DNA from 4 places in the Cellulosilyticum sp. ST5 genome. Region 4 is predicted to be linked to each of the others. Evidence: riboswitches for the same ligand, from Rfam matches in the RefSeq annotation. Region 4 holds a riboswitch; each other region holds the start of a gene.
The links. Region 4 has a riboswitch for S-adenosylmethionine ahead of QTL86_RS15815 (CapA family protein). Riboswitches for the same ligand answer to the same signal wherever they lie in the genome.
Positions count from the first base shown of each region.

Region 1: it holds a riboswitch for S-adenosylmethionine, as region 4 does, so the genes downstream of both, QTL86_RS09715 (methionine ABC transporter ATP-binding protein) here and QTL86_RS15815 (CapA family protein) in region 4, are expected to answer to the same signal.
Region 2: it holds a riboswitch for S-adenosylmethionine, as region 4 does, so the genes downstream of both, QTL86_RS17710 (ECF-type riboflavin transporter substrate-binding protein) here and QTL86_RS15815 (CapA family protein) in region 4, are expected to answer to the same signal.
Region 3: it holds a riboswitch for S-adenosylmethionine, as region 4 does, so the genes downstream of both, QTL86_RS18980 (pyridoxal phosphate-dependent aminotransferase) here and QTL86_RS15815 (CapA family protein) in region 4, are expected to answer to the same signal.

Region 1 is NZ_CP132338.1:1,989,561-1,997,728, reverse strand. Features, by position in the region: gene QTL86_RS09735 (N-acetylmuramoyl-L-alanine amidase) at 1-1,268, shown strand, start outside; gene QTL86_RS09730 (DUF445 domain-containing protein) at 1,509-2,414, shown strand; gene QTL86_RS09725 (hypothetical protein) at 2,567-3,559, shown strand; gene QTL86_RS09720 (deoxynucleoside kinase) at 3,817-4,470, shown strand; SAM riboswitch class I at 4,525-4,630, shown strand; gene QTL86_RS09715 (methionine ABC transporter ATP-binding protein) at 4,720-5,733, shown strand; gene QTL86_RS09710 (methionine ABC transporter permease) at 5,735-6,394, shown strand; gene QTL86_RS09705 (MetQ/NlpA family ABC transporter substrate-binding protein) at 6,423-7,232, shown strand; gene nadA (quinolinate synthase NadA) at 7,440-8,168, shown strand, end outside.
Region 2 is NZ_CP132338.1:3,657,466-3,665,633, reverse strand. Features, by position in the region: gene QTL86_RS17740 (hypothetical protein) at 6-179, shown strand; gene QTL86_RS17735 (hypothetical protein) at 212-394, shown strand; gene QTL86_RS17730 (hypothetical protein) at 447-605, shown strand; gene QTL86_RS17725 (radical SAM/SPASM domain-containing protein) at 703-2,061, shown strand; gene QTL86_RS17720 (energy-coupling factor transporter transmembrane component T family protein) at 2,439-3,269, opposite strand; gene QTL86_RS17715 (ABC transporter ATP-binding protein) at 3,257-4,972, opposite strand; gene QTL86_RS17710 (ECF-type riboflavin transporter substrate-binding protein) at 5,119-5,679, opposite strand; SAM riboswitch class I at 5,760-5,859, opposite strand; gene recQ (DNA helicase RecQ) at 6,355-8,168, shown strand, end outside.
Region 3 is NZ_CP132338.1:3,935,006-3,943,173, forward strand. Features, by position in the region: gene QTL86_RS18960 (TFIIB-type zinc ribbon-containing protein) at 1-999, opposite strand, end outside; gene QTL86_RS18965 (hypothetical protein) at 1,092-2,396, opposite strand; gene QTL86_RS18970 (pyridoxal-phosphate dependent enzyme) at 2,464-4,041, opposite strand; gene QTL86_RS18975 (trans-sulfuration enzyme family protein) at 4,028-5,152, opposite strand; SAM riboswitch class I at 5,511-5,624, shown strand; gene QTL86_RS18980 (pyridoxal phosphate-dependent aminotransferase) at 5,778-6,935, shown strand; gene QTL86_RS18985 (methionine ABC transporter ATP-binding protein) at 6,947-7,966, shown strand; gene QTL86_RS18990 (methionine ABC transporter permease) at 7,963-8,168, shown strand, end outside.
Region 4 is NZ_CP132338.1:3,248,174-3,256,341, forward strand. Features, by position in the region: gene QTL86_RS15805 (methionine ABC transporter permease) at 1-56, opposite strand, end outside; gene QTL86_RS15810 (methionine ABC transporter ATP-binding protein) at 34-1,059, opposite strand; gene QTL86_RS15815 (CapA family protein) at 1,079-2,419, opposite strand; SAM riboswitch class I at 2,557-2,682, opposite strand; gene QTL86_RS15820 (Hsp20/alpha crystallin family protein) at 3,100-3,546, shown strand; gene QTL86_RS15825 (helix-turn-helix domain-containing protein) at 3,699-4,622, opposite strand; gene QTL86_RS15830 (transposase) at 4,889-6,475, shown strand; gene QTL86_RS15835 (M20 metallopeptidase family protein) at 6,693-7,880, opposite strand; gene rfbC (dTDP-4-dehydrorhamnose 3,5-epimerase) at 8,117-8,168, opposite strand, start outside.

The DNA.
Region 1 (8,168 bases), 1.3 Mb from region 4:
TGGATTTAAAATCAGGCGCTTTAGTAAAGGCAGGGTTCAGTGAAGATAGAAGTAGCATTATGATTCAGCTTAGTAATCAAAAGATTGAACAAATTAAATATATGCAAAAGAATGGGGCAGATACTTTATATTATAAAGGCTTAAGTAAAGATCAAATTATTCTAGATTATAATGAAAAAGAAAATCTATTAAACTTTACAGTTCCGCATACAACAATAGAGACAGCTATTAATTGGACACAATTAAATGGCCGCTATATTGACAAGGTAACTATTAACGGTGAAGACAATCAAGTTAAAGGTAGTATTTGGCTTAAGGGAAAAGTGGATTACCAGTTAACTAGCGATTATCAAGGAGCAACGCTTACTTTATCTGCTTATACAGAAGTGCCTCCAGTAGAAGAGGTTACAGACAGTTTAGTATATGTATCAGGCGATAAGCCTACCATTCAACTTTTTAACATACCTGGCTTAAATAAGAATGCTATTAAAGTTACAGATGATTATCGTAATAAGACGTTAGTATTTGATCTTGGCAAAGATTATAGCAGTGTCCTCAAAAATAATAACATGGTTATTAATGATACAAGAATTAATAAAATACAAGTTGCTACTAATGGAACAACTAAAATCACAGTAGTAACCCAAAAGGTATATGCGTATAATTTCTATGAATCAGATGGGAAAATTTCATTACAAATGGTTAGACCAAAGGAAAAGTATAATCAAATTGTTGTGTTAGATGCAGGTCATGGTGGTTCTGATAGTGGAGCAGTAGGTAATGGTATAACAGAAAAAGGGATTAACTATAAGCAAGCCATGGCACTTTATAAGTTATTAGAGGCCGATTCACAAATTAAAGTTTATATGACAAGAGAAACAGATGTTTATCCGACGCTCCAATTTAGAACAACTTTAGCGAATGATATCGAGGCGGATTTATTTGTAAGTATTCATAATAATTCAGCTTCAGCTTCGATTAGAGGATCGGAAACACTGTACTTCCCTAGTACTACAGATACAAGAGGAAAACAAGTGGCTCAAATTGTACAAAACGCTTTAGTTAATAAATGTGGCATGATTAATAGGGGGATTAAAGCACGTTCAGACTTATATGTTTTACGTACAAGCAATATGCCAGCAATACTGATTGAAACAGGATTTATTAGTAACTCAGCAGAAGCAGCTTTGCTTAATAGTACGGCCTTTACAAACAAATGGGCCCAGGCTATTTATGAAAGTATTGTAGAGAGCTTTAGATTTTTGTAGCATCCTAGTGTGTTAAATTAGATTAGTAAATAAAAGAGAAAGTATTCTTTATAGAGGGAATACTTTCTCTTTTATTTTACACTTTATTTTCATGAAATTTTAATAAATCTATGGTATAAACAAACTAATTGATAAATAAAGTATGAGTCGTAAATAAAAGGGAAATACTAGAAATAAGTAAGAAAATAAGTTAGAATCAACAGGCTTATGAAAGATACATAGGGAAAGGATGAGAAAGAGATGAACTGGAACTTTTTGTTAGGCCCTTTAGTAGGTGCTATTATTGGTTATATTACAAATGGTATTGCCATTAAGATGTTATTTAGACCATTAAATCCAATTACTATAGGAGGTTATACACTACCTTTTACGCCAGGAGTTATTCCAAAAGAAAAAAAACGTCTTGCCAAAAGTATAGGAAGAGTAGTGAGTAGAGAGCTTTTAAATGAAGAAGTATTTAGAAAAGCACTATTAAAACCAGAAATATATGAGAGATTAGAAGAAAAGGTAGACTACTATATTGACACGTACCAAGCTAATGACAAAAAATTAGGAGAAATAGGAAACGAATTTTTGGGTAAAGAAAGGGCTATTTTTTTATTATGCGAAGCCGAAGAAAATGCCACTTCTCTTATTTACACAAAGGTTGTTAATATGGAACTAGGCAAGATTATTGTAGATAAATTAATAGGAACGTTAAAAGGTGGTGCATTAAGCCACTTATTAGGACCTATGAGTTTTCTAGTAAAAGACCAAATGTTAGATAGTCTAGGTGATAAGATTGAACCGGCTATTTCTCAAATGATTGTAGATGAAGCAGAAGGAATTATAAGACAAGCTGTAGAGGAGGAAAGTAATAACCTGAAAGAAACCTCGGTGGGAGATTGGGTAACCAAGCTAGATCCCTATAGAGACATCATCAAAAAAGTAGTCATTAAATCTTATGAAGGTTTGGTAAGAAATGGGCTTAGTACTGCTCTTGAAAAGTTAGATTTAGCTCAGATGATAGAAGAACGCATTATGGCATTTGATACTTTAGAAATGGAAAATTTAATTCTTGAGATTATGAATAAAGAACTTAATAGGCTAGTATGGTTAGGCGCTTTACTTGGTGGTATTATGGGGTGTGTAATGAGTTTTTTCTAAGAGATAAAAAGTTATTTATGATTAGAAAAAGTGCTGATTTTCATAGGGGATAGGCATATTGACTAGAATAGTGTTGAATAAACCTAGGATTAGTGGTAAGATTCAATAAGAGGAAGTATATAAAGTCGCAATAACAGGAAGGGAGATGGACAATGAGACAGCAAAGAAAATGGGCAGTTTTTCTCATTATGAGTTTAATTGTAAGTACATTTTTAGTAGGTTGTAATGGGGAGAATGGGCCAAAGCCAACACAGGAAATTGAAAGCCCGTCACCTACCGCCACAGCAGAAACAACAGAAAGTAGCTATAATAGCGCTTTTGAAAAATATAATAACAATATTACTGAACTAGGGCTAGTTATTAATGCGCCAGATCAGGAAGCCATCAATAGCTTACCTCAGGTAGAAACCTATAAACAGATGGATACAAAAGATAATCTAATGATTATACCCAAATATAACGGTTCAAAAATTACAATTAGCAAAGTAGAGTATACAGGTGAACGCTTTATTGCAAAAGATACCTTATATGCAAAAGAAGGAACACCAGAAGGTTATGGTCTACTTCTGTATGCTGTAAGACCAGAAGGTATTCCGCAGATTATGATTACAGTGACCTACAAAAATAAAAGTATTGACTATGTTATAGCTGAAGATGGGAAAAATGGTCATGAAGGTATTGAATATCTAAAGCTTGAAACAGATGATATGGGGATGCCCCATTCAGGCGAAATGATTACACCTATTCAAGATGCTACATATTTAGAAGGTTTAAATCGTTTTAGTAGTTTTGATGTAGATTTTGATTTAGATGGTAGCAATGAAACCATTGAGGTCTACTGTCAAGGAGAAATAACGGATGATGGCAGTTATTTTTTAGATGATGGCCAAGTTTGGACCTTAGTTGTCAAAAAAGGTGATGATATTTATCCGTTATTTGAAAAAAGTTATATTCAATTAGGCGGCTTAGAATATTTAGTTTATATAGATTATAACGATTATGAAAGAGTACATGTATTAGTTCAGTATAAAGCTGGAGCAGGTATGATGACATTTGATTGTGTTTATGATGAAGAAACTGGTAACTTTAGGCGTGATACAGTTTATGAAGCAAGTAATATCAACATTTTGAAAGATTGGAAGTAAGATAGAAAACTGTGTTTAAAAGTGAGAGCTTTTAAACACAGTTTTTTGATGTAATCACATGATAATAGATAATAAAGAATTGTAAATAGATGATAGGTGATTTAGCAATAGCAGAAGGTTATGATTTTAAAAGTAAGTCTATAATGTTATGAAAATAAGTCCAAATGAAACATGCCTATCAATCAATTGACAATGATTATGTAAACACTTATGATAGAAGAAGTTGTTTTGAGATAAGTGAGAAGGATAGGTGAAGAATGTTGCTAGTTGTTGGTGGGATGATAGGTCTGGGAAAAACCAGTGTTGCAGAGCTTTTAGGAGAGCATTTTGGAACGGAAGTATTTTATGAAAGTGTAGATAATAATCCAATTTTACCTCTTTTTTATACTTCAAGTGAAGAAGAAATAGAAAAGAAAAGATATCCCTTTTTATTACAATTACATTTTTTAGATACACGTTTTAGAAGTATTAAAAGTGCATTGTATCATGATAATAACGTACTTGATCGTAGTATTTATGAAGATTGGTATTTTGCTAAAGTTAATAATGACCTAGGAAGAATCTCGGATTTAGAATTTCAAATGTATGATCGTTTGTTAGATAATATGATGCAAGAGTTAAAGGAACTTCCTAAGAAAGCACCTGATTTAATGATTTATTTAAAGGGATCATTTGAAACAGTGCTATCGCGTATTATGAAACGTGGTAGAAGCTATGAATTAGATGCACAGCTTGAAGCTTATTATAGACAACTATGGGAAGGATATGATGAATGGGTGATGAGTCATTATCATGCCAGTGAAGTTGTAGTCATTGATATGGATCGCTATGATGTAGTAAGCCGCAGGGAAGATGCGTTAGAAGTATTAGCATTAGTAGAAAGCAAATTAAAGATGATTAGAAAAAAATAGAAATTATTTCTTGACTTTTCAAATTAACATGATTATACTAAGTATCAATAGAAAAGCTTATCTAGAGAGGTGGAGGGAACAGGCCCTAGGATACCTCAGCAACCACACTTAAGTGAAAGGTGCTAATTCCTGCAGAACCTAAGGTTCTGGAAGATAAGGGCGGATGAATCAAAGCAAAGTAAACCTCTCTTATTTTTAGTGATCATTAAAAATAAGAGAGGTTTACTTTGTTTCTAGAAGGAGGAAAAAATGGAGAAAGTATTCAATCAGCCAATTATATCTTTACAGAATTTAAGTAAAACCTATTCAGTAGATCAAGGAACATTCACGGCATTAAAAGATGTTAACTTAGATATTTATAAAGGAGACATTTATGGCATCATTGGTATGAGTGGCGCTGGAAAAAGTACCCTCGTAAGATGTATTAATTATCTAGAAGAGCCAACCAAAGGTAAAGTATACTTTGATGGAAAAGATTTAGGTACATTAAGTGCGGTAGAATTTAGGAAAGCCAGGCAGTCTATGAGTATGATTTTTCAACAATTTAATTTGTTGATGCAACGTACAGCAGAAGATAATGTTTGTTTTCCATTAGAAATTGCAGGTATGAAGAAAAAAGAAGCAAGAGAAAAAGCTAAAGAGTTATTAGCGGTAGTTGGGTTAAGTGATAAAGCGAAATCATATCCTTCACAGCTTTCAGGAGGGCAGAAGCAAAGAGTAGCCATTGCTAGGGCATTAGCTACTAATCCTAAGGTGCTTTTATGTGATGAAGCCACATCGGCCTTAGACCCAAGTACAACTCAATCTATTTTAGCATTGCTAAAAGAAATTAATCAGAAGTTTGGTATTACCATTGTTATTATTACCCACGAAATGAAGGTTGTAGAGGAGATTTGTTCTCATGTTGCCATTATTGCAGATAGTCAAATTGTAGAGGTTGGAACAGTAGAAGAAGTGTTCACTCATCCTCAAAGTCAAGTAGGGCAGCAACTCGTTTATCCAAATGGCATGCCACCTAGTCAGTACATAGGCACGAAATGTGCACGCATTATTTTTGATGGCAGTTCAGCTTATGATCCAGCTATAGCAAGTATGATTTTAGAGTGTAAGGCTCATGTCAATATTATCTATGCAGATATGAAACAGGTAGGAGATAAAGCAATGGGACAAATGGTACTTCAATTGCCAGAGGATACAAGTCAAGCAATGCGTGTCTTAGATTACTTAAGACAAAGAGAACTAATTGTAGAGGAGGTTATGTAAAATGTGGGATGTTGAAATGATTAAAACCATTACAATAGGGATATTCGAGACCTTATACATGACCTTATTTTCTACTTTATTAGCTTATATGATAGGTTTACCTTTGGGTATAGCCTTAGTTGTTACAGAAAAAGGAAATTTATTGCCTAGTAAATGGCTTAACAGCATTTTAAATGTGATAGTCAATATAACACGCTCAGTACCTTTCTTGATTCTACTTATTTTTATTCAACCTTTTACAAGATGGGTGGTGGGAACCACTATAGGGTCAACAGCAACTGTTGTACCTTTAGTTGTAGCAGCAGCCCCTTTTATCGGGCGAATGGTAGAGTCTTCTATTAAAGAATTAGATCACGGCATTATCGAAGCAGCTCTTTCTATGGGAGCTACACCTTTTCAAATTATCTGGAAAGTGATGTTACCTGAAACGAAACCTTCTTTATGGATAGGTGCTTCTATTACAGCTACAACTATTTTAGGCTATTCAGCAATGGCTGGCTTTACAAGTGGTGGTGGTCTTGGAGATATTGCCATTCGTTATGGCTTTTATCGTTATCAAACAGAAGTGATGTTAGTAACGGTAATCTTATTAGTCATTATCGTTCAATGTATTCAAGGTATAGGTATGAAAATAGCAACAAAGCAAGATAAAAGAAAATAAATCTTAATGAAAACCAGGGGGAAATAAAATGAAAAAATTATTAACTTTAAGTTTGGTAGCTGTATTATCACTTTCACTTCTTGCAGGTTGTGGCAAAAGTGAAGCAAGTAATAAAATTGTTGTAGGAGCATCTACATCACCACACGCAGAGATTCTAGCAGTAGCAAAACCTATTTTGAAAGAAAAAGGCTATGATCTTGAAATTAAGGAGTTTTCAGATTATGTGCAGCCTAACCTAACACTTGAAAATAAAGAATTAGATGCTAATTATTTTCAACATAAACCTTATTTAGATGATTTTAATAGTAAGAATGGTACACATCTTGTATCAGTAGCAGCTGTCCACTATGAGCCATTTGGCATTTATCCAGGAAAATCATCTAGTATAGATGATATCAAAGATGGAGCTAAAATTGCGGTACCCAATGATACAACTAATGAGGCAAGAGCTTTAATGCTTCTTCAAGATTTAGGTATCATTACTGTAGATGAGTCAGCAGGTTTAGCAGCAACTAAAACAGATATTACTTCAAATCCTCGTAACATTGAAATAGTAGAAATTGAAGCAGCTCAGCTTGTACGTACACTTCAAGATGTGGATTTTGCAGTTATTAATGGTAATTATGCTATTCAAGGTGGACTTAATGTAGAAGAGGATGCTCTAGCAAAAGAGGCAGCAGATTCTTTAATGGCCCAAACTTATGCTAATATTTTAGCTGTACGTGAAGGCGACGAAAATAGAGAAGATATTAAAGCACTTATTGAAGCTTTAGGAAGCAAGGAAGTAAAAGACTTTATTGCAGAGAAGTACCAAGGTTCAGTGGTAAGCTTAAATTAATGATAGAGAGCTGTTGTATTAGCAATTTTATTTGTTAATACAACAGCTCTTTTTTATTTAGTACCATGCTATGAGATTAATAACATTAAATAGGAAGAAATTTGAATTCAACAAAATGACTTAGTAGGTGTCTTTACACATGTATTGATTATTTAAGAGGATGATGTTATATTAAATAAAGTATAACTTGATAAGTGAGGCGAGAAAATGAATGTAGTTAATACAATAGAGCAAATTAGGTCTTTAAAAAAACAAAAAAATGCACTTATTGTAGCACATTATTATGTAGATGATTCCGTGCAAGAAATAGCAGATTACGTAGGAGATTCTTATTATTTAAGCAAAGTATGCATGGATAGACCAGAACAACTGATTATCTTTTGCGGTGTTAGATTTATGGGGGAAAGTGCTAAGATTCTTAATCCTTATAAACAGGTAGTTATGGCAGAGGAGCATGCTGATTGCCCAATGGCTCATATGATAGAAATAGAAAAGATTAGAGAAATGCGAGCGGCTTATAAAGATTTAGCGGTTGTATGCTATATTAACTCAACCACAGAGATTAAAGCAGAAGCCGATGTGATCGTCACTTCCTCTAATGCTTTAGAGATTGTGGGTCAGCTACCCGAAAAAAATATTTTCTTTATACCAGATGAACATTTAGGTCGTTATATTGCTGAGCAATTACCAGAAAAAAATTTCATTTTTAATGATGGTTTTTGTCATGTACATACAAGTATTACAGTAGAAAGTTTAAAGACTGCTATGGCTGCGCAACCAGAGGCCAAGGTTCTAGTTCATCCAGAGTGCCCTAAAGTCATTACAGAATTAGCAGATTATGTAGGAAGCACTTCAGGTATTATTGATTACGCTACTCATGACCCTGCTGAGAAATTTATTATTGGGACTGAAATGGGTATTCTATATGAACTTAAA
Region 2 (8,168 bases), 410 kb from region 4:
AAAATATGAACCAGAATGAAAAACTTATAATGGCTTTAACAGATGAAGAACTTATGGAGTTAACTGGGGGCTTTATAGAATCAGCTGTAGCAAAAGGTGCAATGGTAACATTATTATATGCTATTAGACCGAATCCCAAACCTATTATTGATTTTATATTTAAGGTTCTTAAAAAGTAATACTAAATCGAGTTGATAAAGGGGAGTTTAAAATGGAAAATAAGCAGAAAAAAGAATTAATTATGGATGAAATTGTAATTAAAGAATTACAAGAAATCTCCGGAGGAAATATCTTAACTATAGTACCACCTCGACTTGGAGGAATTTCTAAAATTCCAACAAAGCCACCTATAATAACATTTCCACCGCTTAGTGGCATTGTTAAGAGGGTATAATAAGTAGTAAAGCAGTTAATAATTTTTTTAAACATATAAGGAGGAAAATAAAATGAAAGAAGATGAAAAAGTACTTAAATCATTAACAGATGAAGAGTTAATGCAGTTAGATGGAGGTTTCTTTATTATTGACGTAATCAAAGAAGTAATAAGTAAAAGACCACCCATCATGGCACTTTATGCAGTTTCACCAACTATTAAAAGAATTTAAAAAAGACAATCTATAGAGGTTAATGGTAAGGCAGTTTAGTAAAAATACTTTAACTAAACTGCCTATTAATTTATGGTTTAAAGAAAGGATGTAGCTTATGAGGGTCCATTATATAGAAGAAGACTCATGCACAATAGCATATTTTCCAAGAACATTAAGGTATTTTGTTGTGAATGGAACCATGAAAGATTTTATTAATGCAGTAGAAGAAGGGGTGAGCAGGGAAAGTATTATTTCTAGATTAGAGATAAGTGGGGACCAGTATGATGCATTTAATGAAAAGATACGAGTGTGTTTGGGAGATAATGATTATTTAGTTGATGAATATAGTACTAAAAAACTATTCCTCGAAAAATTATCATTAAATATAAGTAACGATTGTAATTTAAGATGTAAATATTGTTATGCAAATGGAGGTAAATACCATTCATCTAGACAAATAATGACGCAAGAGACGGCACATCGCGCATTAGAGATATTTTTTAATCATTTTGATACCATTGAAAAAGTGGCTCTTTTTGGAGGGGAACCTACTCAAAATATGGAAGTTATCAGGTATGTATGTGAGTATGTATATGAAAAAAATGAAAAGACAGGGCAAAAAACATATTTAGGAATGGTTACTAATGGTACACAAGTAACAGATGAATTGATTGAACTCATTAACAAGTATGATATCCAAGTAACTATTAGTTTTGATGGCACCAAAGAAGCACAAGATGTGGCAAGAGTATTTGCTAATGGAGAAGGTACGGCTCAAGTTGTTATGGACAATATTAGAAAGCTTCAACAATACACTTCACAGCCAGCAAGTATAGAGGTAACCTATCATAAGTATCATCAGGAAAATCAAATGAAGGTTATGGATATTGTAAGAAGTATTAAGCAACAGATTGGGGATGTAGATATTCATATTGTCCCCATGGGATGTAATCAAAAGGAACCTATTAAGGAGTTAATGTTAGATAATCTAGATGAATTTTTAGATGCTATTGATGAGGCGCTTTCGGAAAAAGGAGAGGGGCTATCGTATACTTTTTTAGATTGTATTTTGGAGTCACTCACTAAAAAGACACCATCTAAGTATATTTGTGATGCAGCAATTAATGCATTATCTGTTAGTACCAATGGTGATATTTACCCCTGTTCTGTATTAACAGATATGAAAGATGAGTGGGGAGGATCTATTTATAACGAGAATGTATTAGATGAGCAACAATTTGAATATATGATAAGTAGATATTTAAAGTTTAATAAAATAGAAAATGAGAAGTGCAGTAAGTGCTTTGCACATACAGCATGTTTTGCATGCTTAGGTATGAATGCTATTACTAATGGAAGCCCGTTTGAACTAGATGAAAGCTTATGTGAGTTAAATAGGCAAATGCTAGAGAAGATAATAATAAAGCTTAATGATCTACAAAGAGAGGCAAGGAGAAATGACCTCCTAGCTTAGCAAGTTTGAAAATATCTAGTAAGGTTATTTAATATTAATACCTTTACAGGATATATAAAGTTAGAGGAGTAAGGTGTATCATTTCTTTTGTATTCATTTTGTAATGGATATATTGGACTTAATAGGTTAGAAAAAATGCTGTTCTATAATTTACCTTACAAAAAGATATATATAATAGTTTTTGTAAGCGGAGCAGTGAGTGCAAGTTATTCAGTGGAAAACTAAAGAAAAAGGGGATAAGTACTTATTAAAACAAAACAAATTGTGGATAATATAAAAGAAAACACAATACAGGTTGCCTCAAAATCTTGAGGCAACCTGTATTTATATAGTCAGTGAGAAGCTATTATGCCTCTGAATAAATTCTTTTAATGATTTTATACAAAAGGATTATAGAAGCGGCTACCATTTTTCATAGTAATCCATAAAGAAGCTAAAAATAGTAGAACGACTCCTACAATAGCAATATAATCTCTTTTAGCAAAAGGCCTACTGCTATACCAAGTACGTTTCTTATGAGTTCCAAAAGAACGAAGTTCCATAGCACAACTAATGGTTTCAATACGTTCTAAGCTGCTAAAAATTAGTGGAATCAAAATGGTGCTCATATTTTTAATACGTTTTGTTAGTTTTTCTTTACTAGATAGATCAATTCCTCTTGCTTGCGCTGCAAAAGCAATTTCTCTATAATCTCTTTGGACATCTGGAATATATCTTAAGGCAATAGCTACTGCATAAGAAAGTTTATAGCTTACTCCAATACGATTTAAAGAAGCAGCAAATTCACTTGGGTGAGTAGCTACAATGAATAATAAAGCAATTGGAATAACTGCAAAATACTTAAGTGTTACATTGAGCTGATAGAATAATTGCTCTACAGTTACGGTATAGGGCCCTACTATTTTAAATAATACTGTAGTACTACCATAAATCTTACAACCTTCCATAGGGGAAAAAATAAAAATAGCAATATTATTAATTAAAAGGAAGGCTAATATAAAGTAAACTACAAAAGCCACATCCTTAAACTTAATCTGAGATACTTTAAAGCAAATTAAGCTCAATATAAGTAACATAGCTAATACTCTTGTATCATAAGTAAGCATAGCAGTTAAGGAGCAAAAAATTAAACAGATTAGTTTAGTAGCTCCAGTTAAACGGTGAATAGGGGAATCTGCCTCAAGATATCCGAGCGTTACATTTGGCATAGATTTCTTCTCCTTCTATCTTCTTTAATAAAGCTTTGAACAAAAGCTTTAGGGTCTTCAAGTTTTACTTTAACTGCAAGTGAATATAAAGAAGTCTCTTTAAGATGAGCTGGTGTAATGATGTTTGAAGTTGTAAGCACATGAGTCACAGTATTATCAGCTAAAATTTCACCATCGGCTAAAACAATAGCACGATCTGTATACTCTAACATTAAATGCATATCATGAGTAATCATGATGATTGTAATGCCTTCATCATTAAGTGACTTCAAGAATTCCATCATCTCTGTATAATGCTTAAAGTCTTGTCCGGCAGTTGGTTCATCTAAAATAAGAATTTCGGGTTTACTTACTAAAATAGAAGCAATCGTTACACGTTTCTTTTGACCAAAGCTCAGTGCTGAAATAGGCCAGTTACGCATTTGATAGAGGTCGCATACTTTAAGTGTTTCATAAACTCGTGCTTTTACTTCGGCTTCAGGTAAACCTTGATTACGAAGTGCAAGTGCAACTTCATCATAAAGCATTGGTTTAGAAATCATTTGATTTGGATTTTGAAGTACAACACCGATAGATTCGCAGCGTTCTTTAATGGTTAAGTGTTTCATATCCTGTCCTTTAAGGAGTAGTCTACCTTTAGTAGGTTTATAAAAACCACAAATCAGTTTTGAAAGTGTAGACTTACCAGCGCCATTTTTGCCTACGATACTTAGCATCTCACCCTTATAAAGTTTTAAGTTAATATCTTTAAGTAAAGCTTTACTTCTATCATAGCTAAAGTTAACTTCTTCAAATTCAAGTAGCACATCATCATTAACTTTGTCTTTAATTTCTAATGTATTATTCATAAAAGCTTCAAGTTTTTCTTTACATCCTTTAAGATTAATTTGATCTAAAGGTTCAACTTTATCAAAAGCTTTAAGATCACATCCCGCATACTTAAGTGCTGTAATATAGAGTGGTTCACGAATACCATTTTGTTTAAGGGTATCTTCTTTAAATAATCGATTTGGGGTTGTATCTAATAGAATATGACCTTGGTTCATAACGATGATACGGTCTATAGGTCGATGTAAAACATCTTCTAAACGATGTTCGATGATAATAATAGTCTTACCAGTCTGCTCATGTACTTGATGAATTAGGTCAATAGCCTTTTCACCAGTAGCTGGATCGAGGCTAGCTAAAGGTTCATCAAAAAGCAAGATATCGGCATCACTTACAAGGGTACCGCCTAAAGTAACACGTTGTTTTTGCCCGCCAGATAAAGAGTGAGGTGCCACATTTAGAAAATCATCTACCTCTACAATAGAAGCTACTTCACTTACTTTTGTCTTCAGCTCATTTTGTGCGATACATTTATTTTCTAGGCTAAAGGCCATATCCTCGCCTACAGTAAGTCCAATAAACTGACTATCAGGATCTTGAAGAACCGTCCCCACCATTTGAGAAAGTTCAAATAGGCTAAGATTGGCAGTTTCTTTACCATTGATTTTTAAACTACCAGTTGATGTACCTTCTGTTCTAAAAGGAATAAGGCCATTTAAAGTAGCACCTAAGGTACTTTTTCCTGAACCAGAAGGACCTAAGATGAGTACCTTTTCACCTTCATAAATAGTTAAGTTAATGTTTTTTAAAGTAGGTTCATATTGTACTCTATATTGAAAGCTAAAGTTATTAAATTCAATAACAGGTTTTTTCATAGTTGTTCCTTTCTGTATCTATTGACTATCGCTCATAATATTTAATCATCTTCAAGATACAATATTATAAACTGTAGCCTCTGGATAATGAGCTCTAAATGTAAACAGCTTTGAAGTTGTAATAGACATTTAGAACGCAAGTTATATTAGTCTTCAAGTTTTAAACTTCCGGTTTGGATTCTAGTTTTAGCATAAGAAGCTAATAAAATAGAACCTAATACGCCGATAGTTATAATATTAGAGATTCCAGATACTGCTCCTTGAATATAAACCTTATTACTTGGTTCTGCATAAATGAGTATATCTAAAGTAGGAGCAACAATCCCCCAAGCCATTCCATTTGCTATAACTTGGAATAAATTAAAGAGGATGAGTTGTTTTTTACCAAAATAGCCATCTTGAAGTTTTAAGGCTTTAACTGAAAAACCAATAATGAGTCCAACTACGGCTGAAGCAATAATCCAGCTAAACCATGGTGACCCATAAGCTGTAATATCCTTTAATGTATGTCCGATGAATCCGATAGAGGCACCAGCTAGAGGGCCATAAAGCACAGCCATTAATGCTAAAAAAGCATAAGCTGTTTGAATTTCTGTATTGGGAATCCCCGTAGGAATAGAAGCAAAACGTCCTAAGATTAAAAAGACTGCTGATCCAATTCCTATGGCTACAATTGTACGTATAGAAAGTGTTTTGTTATTTTTCATTGTGTCTCCTGTTTTTAAAATAGATGATTTCCTTTAAACGCAAAAAAGCCTGAGTATAAACTCAGGCTTTGACCGGTCTATACTCATCTTCCAGTTTGTTTACTGTTGGATTTGGCACCTTGATATTATACAGGTTGCCGGGCTTCATAGGGCCAGTCCCTCCGCCACTCGTGATAAGCAAGTATATTCATATGTAAATATAATATTATGTAAAGTGATTAGTGTCAATTGAATTATTATGGAATTAAAGTAAAGAAATAGAAATAGCTTTAAAATAATCATCAAGAATTCTAAGTGAAAAATATTTTTGAATTATTATATAGTGAAAATAAGTAATAAAATAAATTGTGAAGCAAGCAATACAGCGAATTTTAATGATTAAAAATAGAAGTGACCGTTATAATAAAATTTATAAAGTAGTCAAATGAGTGTTTTATTTAATCTAGGAGGGCCGTACAATTCACCGGTGCTAGTAAATAATGAATAGGACAATATAAAATAGAGGGAAAAAGTTTATATGTTTAAGTGGTGCGTCATTATGGTTATAATGGATAAATAGAGAACAAGGCTATATTTAAGATTATGGCACATTCAGAGACGTGGATTATACTGTTAAGAATGGGTGAGAGTAGAGTATTTCGAAACAATAAATAGAGAAAAGAAGGAGAAAGTAAAATGAATCCATTAAATATACTAAAGAAATATTATGGTTATGATGCCTTTAGACCTGGGCAAGAAGAATTGATTCAGGCTATCTTATCAGGCAAAGATGCATTAGGGATTATGCCAACTGGTGGGGGGAAATCCATATGCTATCAAGTACCAGCACTTTTATTGGATGGAGTGACTATTGTTATTTCTCCTCTTATTTCTTTGATGAAAGATCAAGTAGATACACTTAAAGAGTACGGCATTGAAGCAGAGCTTATTAATTCTACTCTAAGTACAAAAGAATTTAGAGAAATTAGAGCCAATGCTAGAATGGGAGCATACAAGCTTTTATATGTAGCACCAGAACGTCTAGAGACTGAGAGTTTTATGGATTTAATAAGGGAGGTTCCTGTTTCTATGGTTGCAGTGGATGAAGCCCATTGTGTGAGTCAGTGGGGACATGACTTCAGACCTAGTTATAGAAGAGTTAGTCAAATACTTTACGCTCTTCCTAAGAGACCGATTGTAGCCGCTTTTACAGCAACAGCGACGCCCCTCGTCAAAGAAGATATTATTAAGCTTTTAGAACTCAATAAACCATTTGAGTTAACCAGTAGTTTTGATAGACCTAACCTTTATTTTGAAGTAAGAAAGCCAGAAAATAAACTTCACGAAACTGAAATGTATCTAAGAGAACATGTTGGTGAAAGTGGTGTGATTTACTGTGCAACCAGAAAAGGTGTAGATGATCTCTATGAAAGACTACTTAGGTTAGGTTTACCATGTACAAAATATCATGCGGGTTTAAGTGAAGCTGAGCGAAGTAGCAATCAAGATGACTTTTTATATGATAGAGTATCAGTGATGATTGCGACTAATGCCTTCGGAATGGGGATAGATAAACCCAATGTAAGATTCGTATTACATTATAATATGCCTAAGAATATGGAAGGCTATTATCAAGAAGCAGGTCGTGCGGGTCGTGATGGAGAAGAAGCACAGTGTATTTTACTTTTTGGTACACAAGATATTATGACTAATCGTTATTTAATTGAAAATGCTAATGGATTGGGCAGACAAATAGAATATGACAAGTTAAATAGCATGGTTGATTACTGTAATACTGAAAGTTGCCTTAGAAACTATATTTTAAATTATTTTGGTCAGCAAACCCTAGAAGAAGATTGTCATCATTGTGGTAGCTGTAATAATGATACGGAAGAATCGGACATCACAGTAGAAGCACAAAAAATCCTGAGTTGCGTTAAACGAATGAAAGAACGTTTTGGTAGTACTCAGGTAGCAGATGTACTGAAGGGATCAAATACTCAAAAAATCAAAAGCTTCAAATTTAATGAACTTACTACTTATGGAGTAATGAAGGACTATCCAAAAGATACAATTAAAGAATTAATCTCATTTTTAGTAGCAGAGGGCTATTTACAATTAGTAGGCACCCAATATCCTATTATCCAGCTTACAGAAGCGAGTTATGAAGTATTAAAGGGAAAAAAGCCAGTCACCATTAAGCGTATTTTAGTCAAAGAAACAACACCAGTAAGAAGTAGATCTGGATTAGATGCAAAGGTAGACCTAGTTTTATTTGAGAAACTTAGAAGTGTACGATATGATATTGCTCATAAACAGCATATTCAGCCGTTTATGGTATTTCCAGACACCACTTTAAAGGAAATGAGCAGTAGATATCCTACAACAGATGAAGCACTTCTTCAAGTATCAGGAGTAGGAGAACATAAGTTAAACAAATATGGCCAAGACTTTATAGCCATTATTAAAACTTATGTAGATGAGAATAATATAGATATTAGTAAAGCGTT
Region 3 (8,168 bases), 690 kb from region 4:
GTTAAGCTTTTTGCTACATATTGGTAAGCTACCAAAAGTCTTACCAGTTTGACCGTTCATAGCAAACATGTAAGTCTGCCCCTTATAAATATAAGTTAACATCCAAACAGGCATCAAAGTATAGTGAAAACGGGTGCGATGAATTTGAACATTTTTACCACCTACAGCAGTTGTGGTGTAGCCATGAATGGAGTTACGAAGCTCTGTTTCAACAGCACGTTCTACCCTAGATTTAATAGTTGGATAAATGGTATCTTTATCTACATCATATTTTTCAGCAATAAACCCTGTTAGATAAGAAAAAGAAAAGGTTTCAAGATCATCATAATTATAAGGACCGATACTCTCCATTACCAGGTCATCAGCTTTTTTGGAAGCATCATGAGGCAAGTAATCAAAAGACATAGAAGCAGCCCTAGATACAGCATAGATATCTGTCTGAGTGTAGCGATAGCTTCCACTAGTCCAAGATTTTATCTTTTTACCAGTTGCTCTCATATAGCCAGAGGTATCACAATCTACTAGCCAATAGGGAATATAGATCCCAGCGATTTTTTCAAGTTGACTAGGAGAGGAGAAATCATCAGGTAAAAAATGTTTTTTCTTTCGCCAAGCAAGAAATGTTTCTAGTGCTTGTTCTTTACTTTTTTTAAAGGGAATTACTTTTGATGGTTTAAATTCATCGGAAAGTTGTTTTGAGAAAACGACAGGATTATGACAATAGCAACAAAGTGTAGCAGAGGTTACTTCATCAGTAACGATTTGAGCACCACAACTAGGACAAGTATAGAGCATGGTGGTGCCTTCTTCAGCAGTAGCATCATTACCATATTCTATAAATTCTTCACCGGGCTCATTATAACTTTTCTCTGTTGTCAAAACTTCTAACTCTTGCTCATTAAAGCTACTAAAGCAGTATTCACACTTGAGTTTTTGAGATTCTGGATCAAAGCCTAAATCTCCCCCACAGTTAGGACATTTGTATGAAACAACGGACAAGACAAACCCTCCCTTATTAAGCCTATAAATAGAGGCTATTATTGAAATCAGTATAGCATATCGAATAAATATTGTGAACAAGCACTCTATATTTACACAAAATATAGAGTGCTTATAAATTCTAATCCGCTAATAATAGTAGTACTAGAAAGACAATCTTTCGAAGAACAGGATTCAAAGAAGGGTTGATTAAAGCATTGTAACTCCTTCAAGATAGTGCAGAAGCTACTATTACAATGATCCCATACATTAACAACCGTAGGACCTATAGTAGAGGAGGGGTCATCAGCAACACCTAAGTAAGTATAAGCACCACGAACTGTTGTTGATAAACAAGGTGCTATAAGATAGGCGCCAAATTCAAAGGCAGGTAAGGTTAATAAGTTGGTATAGCGGGTGATAAGTAAATTAAGAGTAGCTAAGGCATCTACGACGCACTTATTCTGAATACTAAAAACGATGGCTTCGTTTTCTGTTAGATTAGTAGCAGTAAGGCGGCTATTAGAACAAGCAACAGCTTCACTATTAGTAATACCCTCAGCAGAAGCACGGCTAGTATTAGTTGCGTGTCCACAAGAGTCATTACAAAGCAGGCTAACTCCCAGAGATTTATTATTTGCTAAAGAAAGAGAAGTAGAAGATGTTATATTTTTATATTGAGAAGAATTATGACTACTGCCAGAAGTATTTGTGTCTGTACAACTCCTACCATTGGTTTCGGTATTAGAACGTGTAACAGTAGTAGAACCATTCTTATTTAAGCCTTTGGAAGCAGTATGATTACCTTGAGAGAAGCCAGACAAGATATTAAATAGACAAATAAGTTCGTTGAGTATAGATCGTATGTGACAAAGAGACACGGGTGTTGCTAATAAAAAAAGAACAAAGTCCTCATTTCTTCCCATTAAATTATTAAATGAAGTGAGTATGGGTGTTGTGGTACTTGTATTAGGGATAACAGAAATAGTTGCAAGTGAGTTATGTTTACAAGGACTAAAGAGCTGATCAATTAGTTCACAACTTTCCTCAGGTGTTAATTCATGAAGTTGAATACCAGGAAAGGTTTGAATTAGCCCATTTTTTAAAATTTCAAGAGCAACGCAGAAAAATTCATCCCCTTTAATACCAATATAAATAGAAAGTTGTTCATTGCGCACTTGTATAACATAGCCAATGGTTATTTGAAGGCTTTCTAGAGCATTTAAAACAAAGGAAAATGCTTTAAAGGTATCTGTGACAGGAAAGCCTTCAATTTGAATAAAGCCTAAGCAGGCAGGAGGAGTCTCAGAAGGAGATACTGGGAAATGAGTCAGCTCATGTAGACAAGGAGCGTTTACAAGTTCATCAAATCTTGCAAGTGCATCATCTAAAAGGCAAGTATCTCTTGGATCAAACATAAGTAACACTCCTTTATCATAAGGTGTCGTAATAGTTTATGCGGTTTAGGAGTATGAATATGATAAACTATGCGTTCAAAGTGGCAACTAAAATCCATACGAATTGATTCATTTGCTTAAAGCTTACCCGGAAATTAGCCGTTTCAAATGCATGAGCGAGGATTTCGTGAGTGGTATAGAATTCAGTTTTTAAATCCTGAGCAAGATGAGTAAAGCCATAGTTTTCAGCCCAATTTAATACAGCTGAAGCAGCCTCGGGAGATTCGTACATGGTATCTGCAATAATAATTTGACCGCCTTGGCGAAGCTTAGAAGCCATAAAGGCTATAGATTTAGCTTTTTCTTCATCTTGTAAGTGGTGGAAAGCGTAGCTAGAAATAATAGCATCCACGCTTGCATCAGGAATATCTAAAGAGAGAAAAGAACCATTTTGAACAGGAATATGAGGATATTTAGCTGACGCTAATTCTCTCATTTTAGCATTTGGCTCAATGGCAGTTACTTTATAACCTGAATTAGCTGCAACGGCTCCTAGATTACCTGTACCAGAACCAATATCTAAGACTGTAGCAGAAGTAGGTGAATTAATAAAAGAGACAGTTTCTCTTAAAATTTCTTCGTAGTTTTTAAAGACTTCATAATACTCACCCTTTTTTGTGTAAACAGTTTCGTCATAATGAGTAGCCCAACTATCAAATAGGTCATTAAAGCGATAGTCAGAGAGATTCATATCGAAGTTATAAAGATTCTGGCTAAAGTAGCGCTCGCTTCGGTCAGGGAAGATGGCTACAATATTAACCTTACCATTAGCTTTATAAGCTTGCTTAATGGCACCAGCCATAGCTGCACCAGAAGAAGAACCAACCAATACACCCTCTTTTTTGCCTAATAGCTGTACATAGTAATAAGCTTCTTCATCGGAAATTTTCTCTACCTCATCGACATAGGAAGCATCAAATAAAGAAGGAATGAAATGATTACCAATACCTTCAATATGGTAGGTACCTTCTTCCCCACCTCCTAGAATAGAGCCTTTAGGGTCGCTGAGTACAATTTTGATGTTGGGATTTTTCTCTTTTAAATAGGAGGCAATGCCAATAATAGTACCACCGGAGCCTGCTCCTGCTACGAGGATATCTATCTTCCCATCAAGGGCATCATAGATTTCCTTACCTGTTTGACGATGAGCTTCTCTATTAGAGAGATTATCGAACTGTTTAGCCATAAAGCTAGTTGGGATTTGCTTTGCTAATTCTTCTGCTTTTTGAACAGCACCTTCAATACCTTCTTCTGTTGGAGTAACAATTAATTCTGCACCTAAGGCGCGCATTAGTATTTGTTTTTCAATAGCAAACTTAGCAGGAATAACAATTTTAAGTTGATAGCCTTTTTCAAAGGCAGCCATGGCAAGGCCTATACCGGTATTACCAGCAGTAGCTTCGATGATGGTATAGCCAGGTTTAAGTAGCCCATTTTTTTCGGCATCTTCTAAGATCTTTAGGCCAATACGGTCTTTAACACTTCCCCCTGGGTTTAGATATTCTAGTTTACCAAAGATATTAATATCAGGATTAGGAGAAATATGATTGAGTTTTAAGAGTGGGGTATTACCAATAAGTTCACGAATATCATTAATATAGTGCATGAGATGTACCTCCTTCAGAGATAGAAAGATTAAGTGCATGGGTTAAATCAGTTATCAAGTCGTCAGCATCTTCGATGCCTACAGAAAGACGAAGTAAACCATCTGTTATACCTAAGGCCTTTCTTTGTTCTACAGGAATAGAAGCATGCGTCATAGCTGCTGGAAGGCAAATAAGACTTTCTACGCCTCCTAGACTTTCTGCCAGAGCAATGAGTTTAACATTTTCTACGAGCTTTAGAGCGACCTCGGGGTCACTAAGTTCAAAAGAAATCATAGCGCCTAAACCTGGATAATAGATTTTACTTACCTGAGGTAGAGTGTGTAAGAAATCAACAATCGCTTTAGCATTAGCTTGAGCCTTTTCTAATCTAATAGCCAATGTTTTAATACCTCTTATAAGTAAAAAGCTATCTTGGGGACCAAGTATCCCACCTACAGCATTTTGTAAAAAGCCAAGTCGTTCTTTAAGGTCTTCATGAGCAACAACTACAAGCCCAGCAACCACATCACTATGTCCGCCTAAATATTTGGTGCCGCTATGAACAACAATGTCTATGCCGTGTTCTATAGGACGTTGAAGATAAGGGGTTAAAAACGTGTTGTCAACAACCGAAATGAGGTTATGACTTTTGGCAAGTGTACTAATTGCTGATAGGTCTGTGATTTTCATTAATGGATTAGTAGGTGTTTCAATAAAGATGGCTTTAGTAGTAGGCGTGATAGCTTTTTGAACAGCTTCAAGGTCGGAAGTATCTACTAGAGAATAAGAAATGCCAAGATGAACGAATACCTTATCGACTACTCGAAAAGTACCACCGTAGACATTATCAGATAGAAGAATATGGTCTCCTGTTTTAAAAAGCATAAGGACTGTAGAAAGAGCGGCTAAACCAGAAGCAAAAGCAAAACCAGCGATGCCACCTTCTAGATCTTTAATAAGTTCTTCTAAAGCCTGTCTTGTAGGATTACCTGTGCGTGCATATTCAAAGCCTTTATGTTTACCAATCCCTTCTTGTCTAAAAGTAGATGTTTGATAAATAGGAATATTAACTGCGCCTGTAAAGGCATCTTCAGAGATACCACCATGGATAACCTTTGATTCAAATTTCATAAAATAACCTCCTTTAAATTGGTAATAAATTTTACAATATATCAAATTTTTTAAATTAAAGAGAGTATACATCAAATTTAATTCCTAGTAAATATATTTATTTTAAAGGAATTAAAAATGTGACAGTCCAAAAAGAAAAAGTTATTGATAGTCAAAGACTAAAGCAAATAAGAAAATAATAATAAATAAAACTTATCCATTAATGGTTCTATAAAAAAAGAAATTCCTAGTAACTTCAAGGGAAATTAAAAAGAAAATAAAATAAAAAAATATATTAAAAAATAGTTGACAATTTAAAAAAATAAAAATATACTACTAAACATATAAAACAACTAGGAAATAAAACCAAGTGAATAATTTCTTATCCAGAGAGGCAGAGGGACTGGCCCAGTGACGCCCGGCAACCTGAACATGTTATAAAATGCTCAAGGTGCTAATTCCAGCAAACCAGAAGTGGTTTGGAAGATAAGAGTATGTAGCATAGTGAATTTTAAAAGCTGCTTTCTTATCTTAAGAAAGCAGCTTTTATAGTTTGTAAAATATTACTTTTAAATGAAGTAGGCAGAAAAACACGGAAAAATGAAAGAAACTACAAGATCAAGGTTAATTAAAGGGAGGAAACAAGATGAGTAAGTTAAGTCATAGATTAGATGGGTTTGGAGAATCCGTGATTAGGAAGATGACGCGTATTGCTAATCAACATGGGGCTATTAACCTTTCACAAGGTTTTCCTGATTTTGATCCACCTAAGGCATTAATAGAAGAATTACAAAGGGTAGCCATAGAGGGGCCGCACCAATATGCAGTGACTTGGGGAGCACAAAATTTTAGAGAAGCTTTAGCCAAGAAGCAAGAACATTTTATGGGGATTAAATTAAACCCAGATGAAAATATCGTAGTCACTTGTGGTAGTACAGAGGCCATGATGACAGCTATGATGGCTATTTGCGATAGCGGTGACAAAGTTGCTATCTTCTCACCTTTTTATGAGAACTATGTAGCAGATACAGTGCTTTGTGGAGCTGAGCCCATTTACATTCCACTTAAACCACCTGCCTTTAACTTTGATAAAGAGGAACTTGAAGCAGCTTTTAAAGCAGGTGCTAAAGCTTTGATTCTCTGTAATCCATCTAATCCAACTGGAAAGGTATTTACTAAAGAAGAGCTACTAGACATTGCACAGCTTGTTAAAGAGTATGACGCTTATGTCATTACAGATGAAGTTTATGAGCATATCGTTTTTGAACCATATAAACATCATTACTTTGCATCGCTACCTGGCATGTTTGAGAGAACTATTTCTTGTAGTTCACTTTCAAAGACTTATTCCATTACAGGTTGGAGATTAGGTTATGTAATAGCACCGAAGGTTATTATTGATCAATGTAAAAAGATACATGACTTTTTAACAGTAGGAGCAGCAGCCCCTCTTCAGGAAGCTGCAACAGTAGGACTTAAATTAGAAGATGACTACTATAAAGAACTTACAGCGTTATACGGAAAGAAAAGAGAGTTGTTCTTGTCAGGGCTTGATAGCATAGGACTTAAGTACTTTAAGCCAGAAGGTGCTTATTATGTCATGGTTGATATTGAAGAATTTGGTGTTTCATCAGACTACGAATTTGCAAAAAGACTTATTAAAGAAGTAGGCGTAGCAGCTGTACCAGGTTCTAGTTTTTTCAAAGAACCTGTTAATCAATATATACGTTTCCACTTTGCTAAAAAACCAGAAACACTAGAGCTAGCTTTAGAGAGATTAACGCAAATAAAAAAACATTTTTAGGAGGTGCTACAATGATTCGTTTTGAACAAGTAAATGTAAGCTTTAAACAAAAAAATCAAATCGTTAATGCCGTTAGTAATGTATCACTTCATATAGAACCAGGAGAAATCTTTGGAATAGTTGGGGGGAGTGGCGCAGGTAAAAGCACCTTAGTAAGAACCATTAATGGATTACAAAAGCCTACTTCAGGCAGTGTTTTTGTAGAGGGAGAGGATGTAACAAAACTTTCTTCTAGAGAGATTAGGGGATTACGAAAGAAAATCGGCATGATTTTTCAACACTTTAATTTAATCTCAAGAAAAACAGTAGGGGAGAATATAGAGTTTGCTCTTAAAGTCCAGGATTACCCTAAAGCTCAAAGGCAAACTAGAACTAAAGAATTACTTGAGCTAGTGGGCCTAGAAGATAAAGAAAATGTTTATCCAGCTAGTTTAAGTGGTGGGCAAAAACAAAGGGTAGGTATAGCAAGAGCTTTAGCAGCGAATCCAAAGATTTTACTTTGCGATGAAGCAACTTCTGCATTAGATGTGCAAACAACTGAGGAAATTGTGGATATCTTAAAAGGAATTAATGCTAAGTTGGGGATTACTATTGTGTTTATCACGCATCAACTAGAGGTAGCTAAAAGGTTGTTCTCAAAAGTAGCAGTAATGAGTCAAGGTGAAATTGTAGAAGTTAATAGCGCTTACGAGTTATTTGCTAGTCCCCAATCAGCATTAACCAAAAGATTAGTAAAGACTCAGATAAAGGTACCAGAGGAGATTATTAATGCAGCGAAGGGGGAAATCATCAAGCTGACTTATAGGGGTGACAAGAGCCTAGAGCCTATTATTGCTTATACCAACAAGAAGTATGATGTTGTACTTAACATTCTACATGGTCACATTGATTACATTCAAGAAAAGCCAGTGGGTGTCTTGGTAGTTAGTATAGAGGGAGAAGTTAAAGCTATTAATGAGGCACTTAAGTATATAGGAGAAAATATTGAAGAAATAGAATTAATTATTCCAAAGGAGGGTGAAATCGCATGAAAACAGGTGAATTAATAGAAGCTCTATGGCAGGCAACAACAGAAACTGTTTACATGGTAGGGATATCCATGATTATTGCAATCGTTTTGGGGACGGTTCTTGGCTTATTACTTTATATCACAGCTTCTCCTTTGTTACACAAAAATAAAGTGGTTAATGCAATCTCTGGATTTGTGATTAATATTATTCGTTCCATTCCATT
Region 4 (8,168 bases):
GCCTTTCCTAGCTCTGCTGAGTATTCAATTACATTAGGCATTAATTGCTGTAGCATGTTTAATCACCTCCACTTTTGTATTCAATGTTCTATAGTAATCAAGCGCTTTTTGTATCTGCCAATCATCACCTCTAAGCTCAACTATAAGGCTCCCTACAATGCCTGTATAAAGATGCTCAATATTCCCAAATAAGATATTAACTTGAATATCAAAGTCTCGTTCTAACTTTGAAAGTATAGGTTCATGAGCTACTTCACCATAAAAGTTAAATTTGCATACCATACCTGTAAACTGCGCTAAATCTTCTTCGTTAATGATGGTCCCTGAAGAATGGGCAACAAAGTCTTTTGCTACCTGACTTTGAGGACTAGTAAAAACTTCTACAATATCTCCACTTTCAATCACTTCGCCCTTCTCCATAATGGCAATGCGGTTACAAATGCTTTTTACTACTTCCATCTGATGCGTAATGATTACAATGGTAATATTCAGCTTATATCTAATTTCCTTTAGAAGCTGAAGAATAGATTTAGTTGTGGTAGGGTCTAGAGCAGAAGTAGCTTCGTCACATAGCAGGATCTTTGGATCACTGCTTAGTGCCCTTGCAATAGCTACTCTTTGCTTTTGCCCACCACTCAGCTGATTAGGATAAGCATATTTTTTATCTGTTAGATCTACTAACTCTAGTAAGTTGTTGACCTTTTCTTCAATTTCTTTTTTATTCCACTTTAAATTTTTAAGAGGCGCTGCAATATTGTCATAAACATTAATACTGTTCATTAAATTAAAGCCTTGAAAAATCATCCCGATATTACTACGCACTCTAGACAATTCTTTTTTATTCATTTGAGTAAGTATGGTACCGTCTACCTCTACTTCTCCTTCATCAGGCCTCTCCAGTAAATTAATGATGCGAATGAGCGTACTTTTTCCTGCCCCACTATAGCCAATTACTCCGAAAATATCGCCTTGTTCTATCTCTAAATTAATATCCTTTAATGCTTCAACCTTTGCACCCTTTGTATGAAAGGTCTTATGTATATGACTTAATTTAATCATATTTTTTCCTCCCCTCTTCCTAGTTTTTTTCTAGAATACCTGCATTGTCCTCTGGCATTAACCTTAAAAATAGTCTTTTTAAATGAGCAATTTCTTTGAGCTGTTTCTTTGTAAACACATAAGGAAGCTGCCCTTTTTCTATTTTGTTTATCAATTTAATGAAATCTAATAATTTAATTTCCTTATATTTTCCCTTTTCATATTGCTTAAAGATATAATAAGGAAATACCTTTAAATCGCTTATAACCGTTACTTCTTTTTCCTTATGGATTCCTTTAGTCAATTCAATCTTTATTAGAATCCCAAGTAAAGCATTCAACGTATTAAAATCTCCTACCAGGTTGCCTAACGAATAAGCAATCAGTCCTGTTTTCCTAACTTCTTGTATTGGATCTATGAAGCTATACTTTTCAATAGGCTGCACGACATGAGCATGATTGCCTATAATAATATCTACGCCGCATTCCTCTAATACCCGGTGTCCCATATCGATGATGTTTTGAATAGGGTAGGATTCAAATTCTAAGCTCCAATGGAGACAGGCAACTACAATGTCAGCATTCTTTTCCCTAGCAATTTGTACATGTTCCTTCACTAAATCTAGCTTTTCTCCCGGGTTATTCAGCTTGACATAGTTTACTAAATATGACTTTCCCGCTGGCACTTGATCACCGTTCAAGGTAAAGGTATAAGCTAAGTATGCTACCCTTACTCCATGCTTTTCTATGATGGGAATGTCTCTTTGTTCCTCTATACTTCTAGCTGTCCCAACCTGTTTACAGCCTTTTTTATCAATCAATTCTAAGGTTTCAATAAGCCCTGATTCTCCTTGATTTAAACAGTGATTATTAGCTGTAGAGAAAAAATTAATCCCTCTTCCACCATGTAAATATCTTTCAAACATACCTAGTGTTCCATTAAGCTCTGGCGTACTATTAACACTTCTTGGTGCATTCTGTACTGGTTTAGAAGAAGCTATAGGCGTTTCCAAATTAGCGTAAATGCTGTCTACTCCATCAAAGTAAAAATCTTCTACCTCATCCCAGAAATGCTCGGTTGTCTCTGGTGTTAACTGGTCTCCTGAAAGTAAGTCTCCACCCGCTGTTAAAGTAAATTTCCCTGTTATCTCAAATGCCTCTGGTAATGAAAATGTAAGGTCTTGCTTTTTAAAATAATCCTCAATTTGACTACCTTTCTCTGCTCTTTCAATCTGCTTTATGTAATACTTATATTTCCACCAATCAAACTCCCCTGGCTGCAAATTACTAAAGTCCCCCTGCACATTTTGGGAATATCTATAAGTATCGCCTTTGATTACTCCTAATAAGCGATATTTTAATTTTTCAGCTGCTAGCGACATTTACTCCACCTCCCTGTTGTTTTAGAAACTCCTTCATCTGTAGAAGATAGTTCTAACTTATATATGTTTTACTATATAAAATACAAAAGCTACTTTCTTATTGATAAGAAAGTAGCTCAAATAAAGCAGAACTCACCTTCTTATCTTCTCAAACTCAAAGTTTTAATTACTCTACGTTTGTAGGAATTAGCACCGTGTACACTTATGGAATGTCCGGTTGCTGGGCATCATAGGGCCTATCCCTCAGCCTCTCTCGATAAGAAACAGTTTTTTATTTCTGTGTTTTTATTTCTTAGTGTTTTAATATGTTTTGTAGTATATATTCTTCGTCGAATATTGTCAATAAAATTGCTTATATTTAAAATATAGTTTTTTCCTATAGCTAGATATTGATTTTTCAAGCTTTTGAACCTCATGTATTGGTTTTACTTGGTTTTTACAACTATGAATTTCCACATTTTTAATTCCTAGTATTTTAGTAATAGATTGTTTCTGACACTATAAGTTACTTTTTGAATGAAGGTTTGAAAGCATATTTTATAAATACAAAATTTTTATAAAAATATTAAAAAAATACTTGACAATGACATTTAAGAAGCCTATATTATAAGTGTAATTAGCACTCGACCAATGAGAGTGCTAACAAAACTATAAAAAGGTTTCTTAAAGGAGGAGTTTATATGTTTGGATTAACACCATTCAATCGTCAAGCAGTTCAAAGGAGCAACAACGGATTTGTAGACTTTTATCATGTAATGGATGACTTTTTTAACAATGATCTTCTCAACTTAAGGGATTTTAAGTATGACACCTTTAAGGTAGATATTAAAGAAGATGCTAATGGCTATGCTATTGAAGCAGAGATGCCAGGCGTAAAAAAAGAAGACATTGCCATCGACTATCAGAACGATCAACTGATTATAGCCGTACAACGAAAAGAAGAAATGAATGATGAAAAAGATCAATATATCCATCGAGAACGTCGCATTGCTTCTATGCAGCGTGCGATTAGCTTAAAAGATGTTAAAGTAGAAGGCATTACAGCTAAACTAGAAGAGGGTATATTAAAGATAAATATTCCAAAAGAAGAAGTACCCAAAGCAAAACGATTAATTGAAATCCAATAAAAGTTAAGACTTAGAGGACTACTGCACCAAATTGCAGCAGTCTATTTTTATTGTATAGGAAAGCAGGACTTTCCTATACAATAAAAATAGAGAGCTAGATAGCTCTCTATCACAATATTTCTTAATTTACTCACTCAAAAAAAGTGAAAAATCTATTTCTTTTTTATAGGAAGCCAAAACTTAAATTCTACTGGTACCTTCGAGGGATTGTCAGCTAAAAACCATTCCTTCGAAAAAAGATGTTCTTCTAAATAATTTCGACCGTCAAAATCCACATCATAGCCGCCCATATCCAACATACACTCATATATAGTCTGTGATGATTTTTTCATGGATAAACCTATATCTAAAGTTCCATCTTCATTAAATTCATTCAACACCACATCACCCACAAGAAATAGGCCTTTAGGTGCATCACTCACCTTTGCGCCTAGCAAAGTTGTATTGAGTCCTTCTTCCCCATGCAAAACCATTTGAGCATTATATTCATGAAAATCATTTTCTTCCCCTGTTGGGTGATGTCCATTAGGTGCAAAACCTATATATCTTCTAGCTTCATAGTCATTCAGATTTTTTACAGCCCACTCTCGTAATTGATTCCATGCCAAAGTTTCAGGTCTGTCACAATTGACTTGAAAGGAAACTACTTTCATATGATTTAATTCTTCAATACGAACTAATGATTTTGAACCAGTCATGATACTACCTCCGTCAAACTTGATTTGGAAAGTGATTGGCTGATATTTTTTGGCTATTCCCAGCTTTCGGACAATCGTTGGCGGCATACCATGAAAAGCTTGAAAAGCTCTCGTAAATGCCTCTGGAGATTCATATCCGTACTTATTAGCTAAATCCACTACCTTTATATCAGTATTTTTAATATCCTCACCTGCAAGAGACATTTTTCTAAACCGCACATAATCTCCTATTGTTAAATCTGTCATGAATGTAAACATTCTTTGAAATCGCGTCAAAGAGCAACAGGCAACACGGGCAACTTCGCAATAATCAATTTTACCTGTTATATTTGACTCTATGTAATCCAAAGCATCATTCATCTTACTTAACCATTCCATCACCAATTTCACCTCTAACAGTAGTATAACTCAAGTTTTCAAAAAGTACCTTGCAAAAAAAATCAGTTGATGCAAGACTCCTGCCTTCTATAATAAGACTATTATCATTATAGCATATAAGGATTTTGTTCTTCGCATATTTAACTCCATTTTTATAGGGCTTTTAATGTCTTATTATAATAAAAAAGGGGATGTAAAAAAACTCCCCTAACGAAAAAATCGCTGAGGTCGTAAGACTTCAGCGATTTTTTTGGTATAATTTATTTATGCTACTAAACAAAAATACCAATGATAATTTTACACCAAGACAGCTAAAATTACCATTGGATATCGAAAAAATAATTGATATTTCAGATCCAGTATATACTTTATGCGAAGTAATGGATCACATTGACCTAACACGATATTTTGTAGAGAAGGACTGCAAAATAGGTCGTCCAAGATGTGATTCAGATAAAATGCTTAAGATTATACTTTTCACTTTTATGGAGCATGGCATTAGTTCTTTAAGAAATATTGAAAAACTCTGCCGTACAGACATCAGATATATGTATCTTCTTGACGGAATGAAAGCTCCATCTTTTGCTACTTTCGGCAACTTTATTCGTAATGAATTAACGACTTCAATTGAACAAATCTTCATTGATATCAATTCTTATATTTTTGATCAAGAGCATGTGGATTTACATCACACTTACATCGATGGAACAAAGATCGAAGCTAATGCTAATCGCTATACCTGGGTATGGAAGAAATCTTGCATCAAAAATAGAAACAAAGTGTTCGAAAAGATCTCATTACTCATCGATACAATGAATTCAGAGATTCTTAGTTTTCTTAATGTGAAGTTAGAAAAAAGAGATGAATATGCGATTGATTACGTTGAGGCATTGCTTGAAAGTTATCAGAAGGCAATAAATCTAGAGGTTTCAAAATTTGTTTCCGGAGCTGGGCATAAGAAAAGTATCCATCAAAAACAGTATCAGGAAATGCAGGGGTATCTAGAACGCCTCAAGAAATATGCAAAGCACATCGAAGTATGTGGAGAGCGAAGAAATAGTTATTCAAAAACTGATTACGATGCAACTTTTATGAGAATCAAACGTGATTATATGGGAAATGACCAACTCCTTCCTGCTTACAATATGCAGGCTGCCATATGTGATGAATATATAGCTGTAATAGACGCAAAACCTTATGCTTCAGACATGGAATGTTTTCAACCCTTAATGGAAAAGTTTAATGCTACTTATGGTCATTATCCAACGTATCCTGTTGCTGACGCAGGATATGGTTCTTATAACAATTATCTTTATTGTGAGGAACATGGCATGGAAAAATATATGAAATTTACTATGTTTGAGAGGGAAACTAAGAATCAAAAATATCATTATGATCCATATCGTGCAGTAAATTTCAAAAGAGATGAACACGGAAACCTGATCTGTCCTAATAATAAAAAGTTTATATATAAATGTGATAGGCATATATATAAAAATCAATATGGTAGAACAGAAGAAATATATGAATGTGAAGACTGTGCAGGATGTCTATATCGTAGTGAATGTTGCAAAAGAGCACATGGAAATAGAACAATACGCCTTAATCGAGAATTAACAGAAATACATAAGGAAGTAATAAATAATCTAGAATCAATTCATGGTGCCTTATTGTGTATGAACAGAAGTATTCAATCAGAGGGGACATTTGGGATAATTAAGTGGGATAGATCTTATAAAAGATTATTTCGGCGAGGTGAAAAAGCTGTCATTTTAGAATTCACGTTAATTTCTTGTGGATACAACCTCTATAAGTATCATAACAAGAAACATCGGACATCCATAGCTGCATAAAAAACGGATATAATATCATCATTTAAAGCCTATAAAACCATAGGCTTAATAAGTGACTTCTAATTTTGTGATAATGACAATAAATCTATAAAAAAACAAGGAGCAGGTCGCTACAGGCGACCTGCTCCTTGTTTCGAGGCTGTTTTTTTACAGCCCCTTCTTTTTAAATATAGCAAAAAGACTTTCTTCTGCTTTGTCTAATGTTGATTTCTATTCACTACTTATTATTTTTTAGCCACATGATGGCACTATAGGCATGGATGGCAGCTCCTGTAGGTAATATTTCTTCATTAAATACAACCCTTGCACTATGCATAGGTTCACCAAATAAATCATTTTCAGCTTTTGAACCGGCACCTAGCATCATATAAACACTTGGTACTTCATATGAATAAGAAGCAAAATCTTCTGATCCCATACCACCTGACTCAAATAATACTACTGACTTTTCACCTACTAAGTCCTTTACATAGTCTGTTATTTCATGTGCTAAGTTATTATTATTAGCTAGTGGTGGTACAGAAGATAGTTCTATTAATTCTGCTTCGCCTCTAAACATCTTAGCTGTAGAAGTTACTATTTCATTCATTCTGTTAAATATAAATTCGCCTATTTCTTTATCTAAACTTCTAATAGTACCCTCCATAATAACCTGGCCAGGTATGATGTTTGCTGCGTCCCCTCCAACAAACTTTCCTATAGTAACAACCGCTGATTGAGTAGCTGATACTTCTCTAGCTATAATTTCTTGTAAAGATAGATAGATATGAGCAGCTATATTGATAGGATCCACGCCTAGCTCAGGCATTGCCCCATGACAACCAGCTCCTTTTACAACAATTCTAAATCTATTACATCCTGCTATACTTGTTCCTAAGCCACATAATATGACATTTGAAGGTGTGCCCGAGTGAATGTGCATCGCCATGGCTACATCTACCTTTGGATTTTCAAGGACGCCTGCCGCTATCATTTTCTTAGCTCCAGTAAAGCCTTCTTCATCTGGTTGAAATACTAATTTTACAGTTCCTTCTATTTGCTCTTGATTCTCTCTAAGTAATTTGGCAGCACCTAAGAGCATAGCCGTATGCATATCATGCCCACAAGCATGCATATAACCATTAGTTGACTTAAAGTCACATTCTGTCTCTTCAGTTACTGGTAGTGCATCCATATCTGCCCTTAACAAAAAAGTCTTTCCTGGTTTATTCCCCTTAATTGTGGCCACTATACCACTTTCACATATCTCTTCCGGTTCATATCCCATAGCTCTTAATTGCTCTATTACAAAAGCTTTTGTCTTTGGCAACTTTTCGCCTATTTCAGGATAACTATGAATGGTTCTTCTATAGTTTACTATTTCATCTTTTAATAATTTAGCTTGTTCAATAAACTTATTCATCATTCTTTCTCGTCCTTTTACTCAGATAAATTTATTATTTAATTTAGTGTCTCCCCACTCTCATAAACTATTCAGCCTTTTATAACGCTTTCTTTTCATAATCCAATAGTCATAAAATAAACATCTCACTTTAAGAATGCTTAGTAGTTGGTAGCCACTGAGTATTTCTTTATACACTTATAATATAACAAGATTTAAATAAAAATAGCCCCTAAACTTAAAAAACTACTTTTTAATATCTATAAATTACAATCACTATCCCTTAGCTTAGGTGCATCTATATCATGTTGC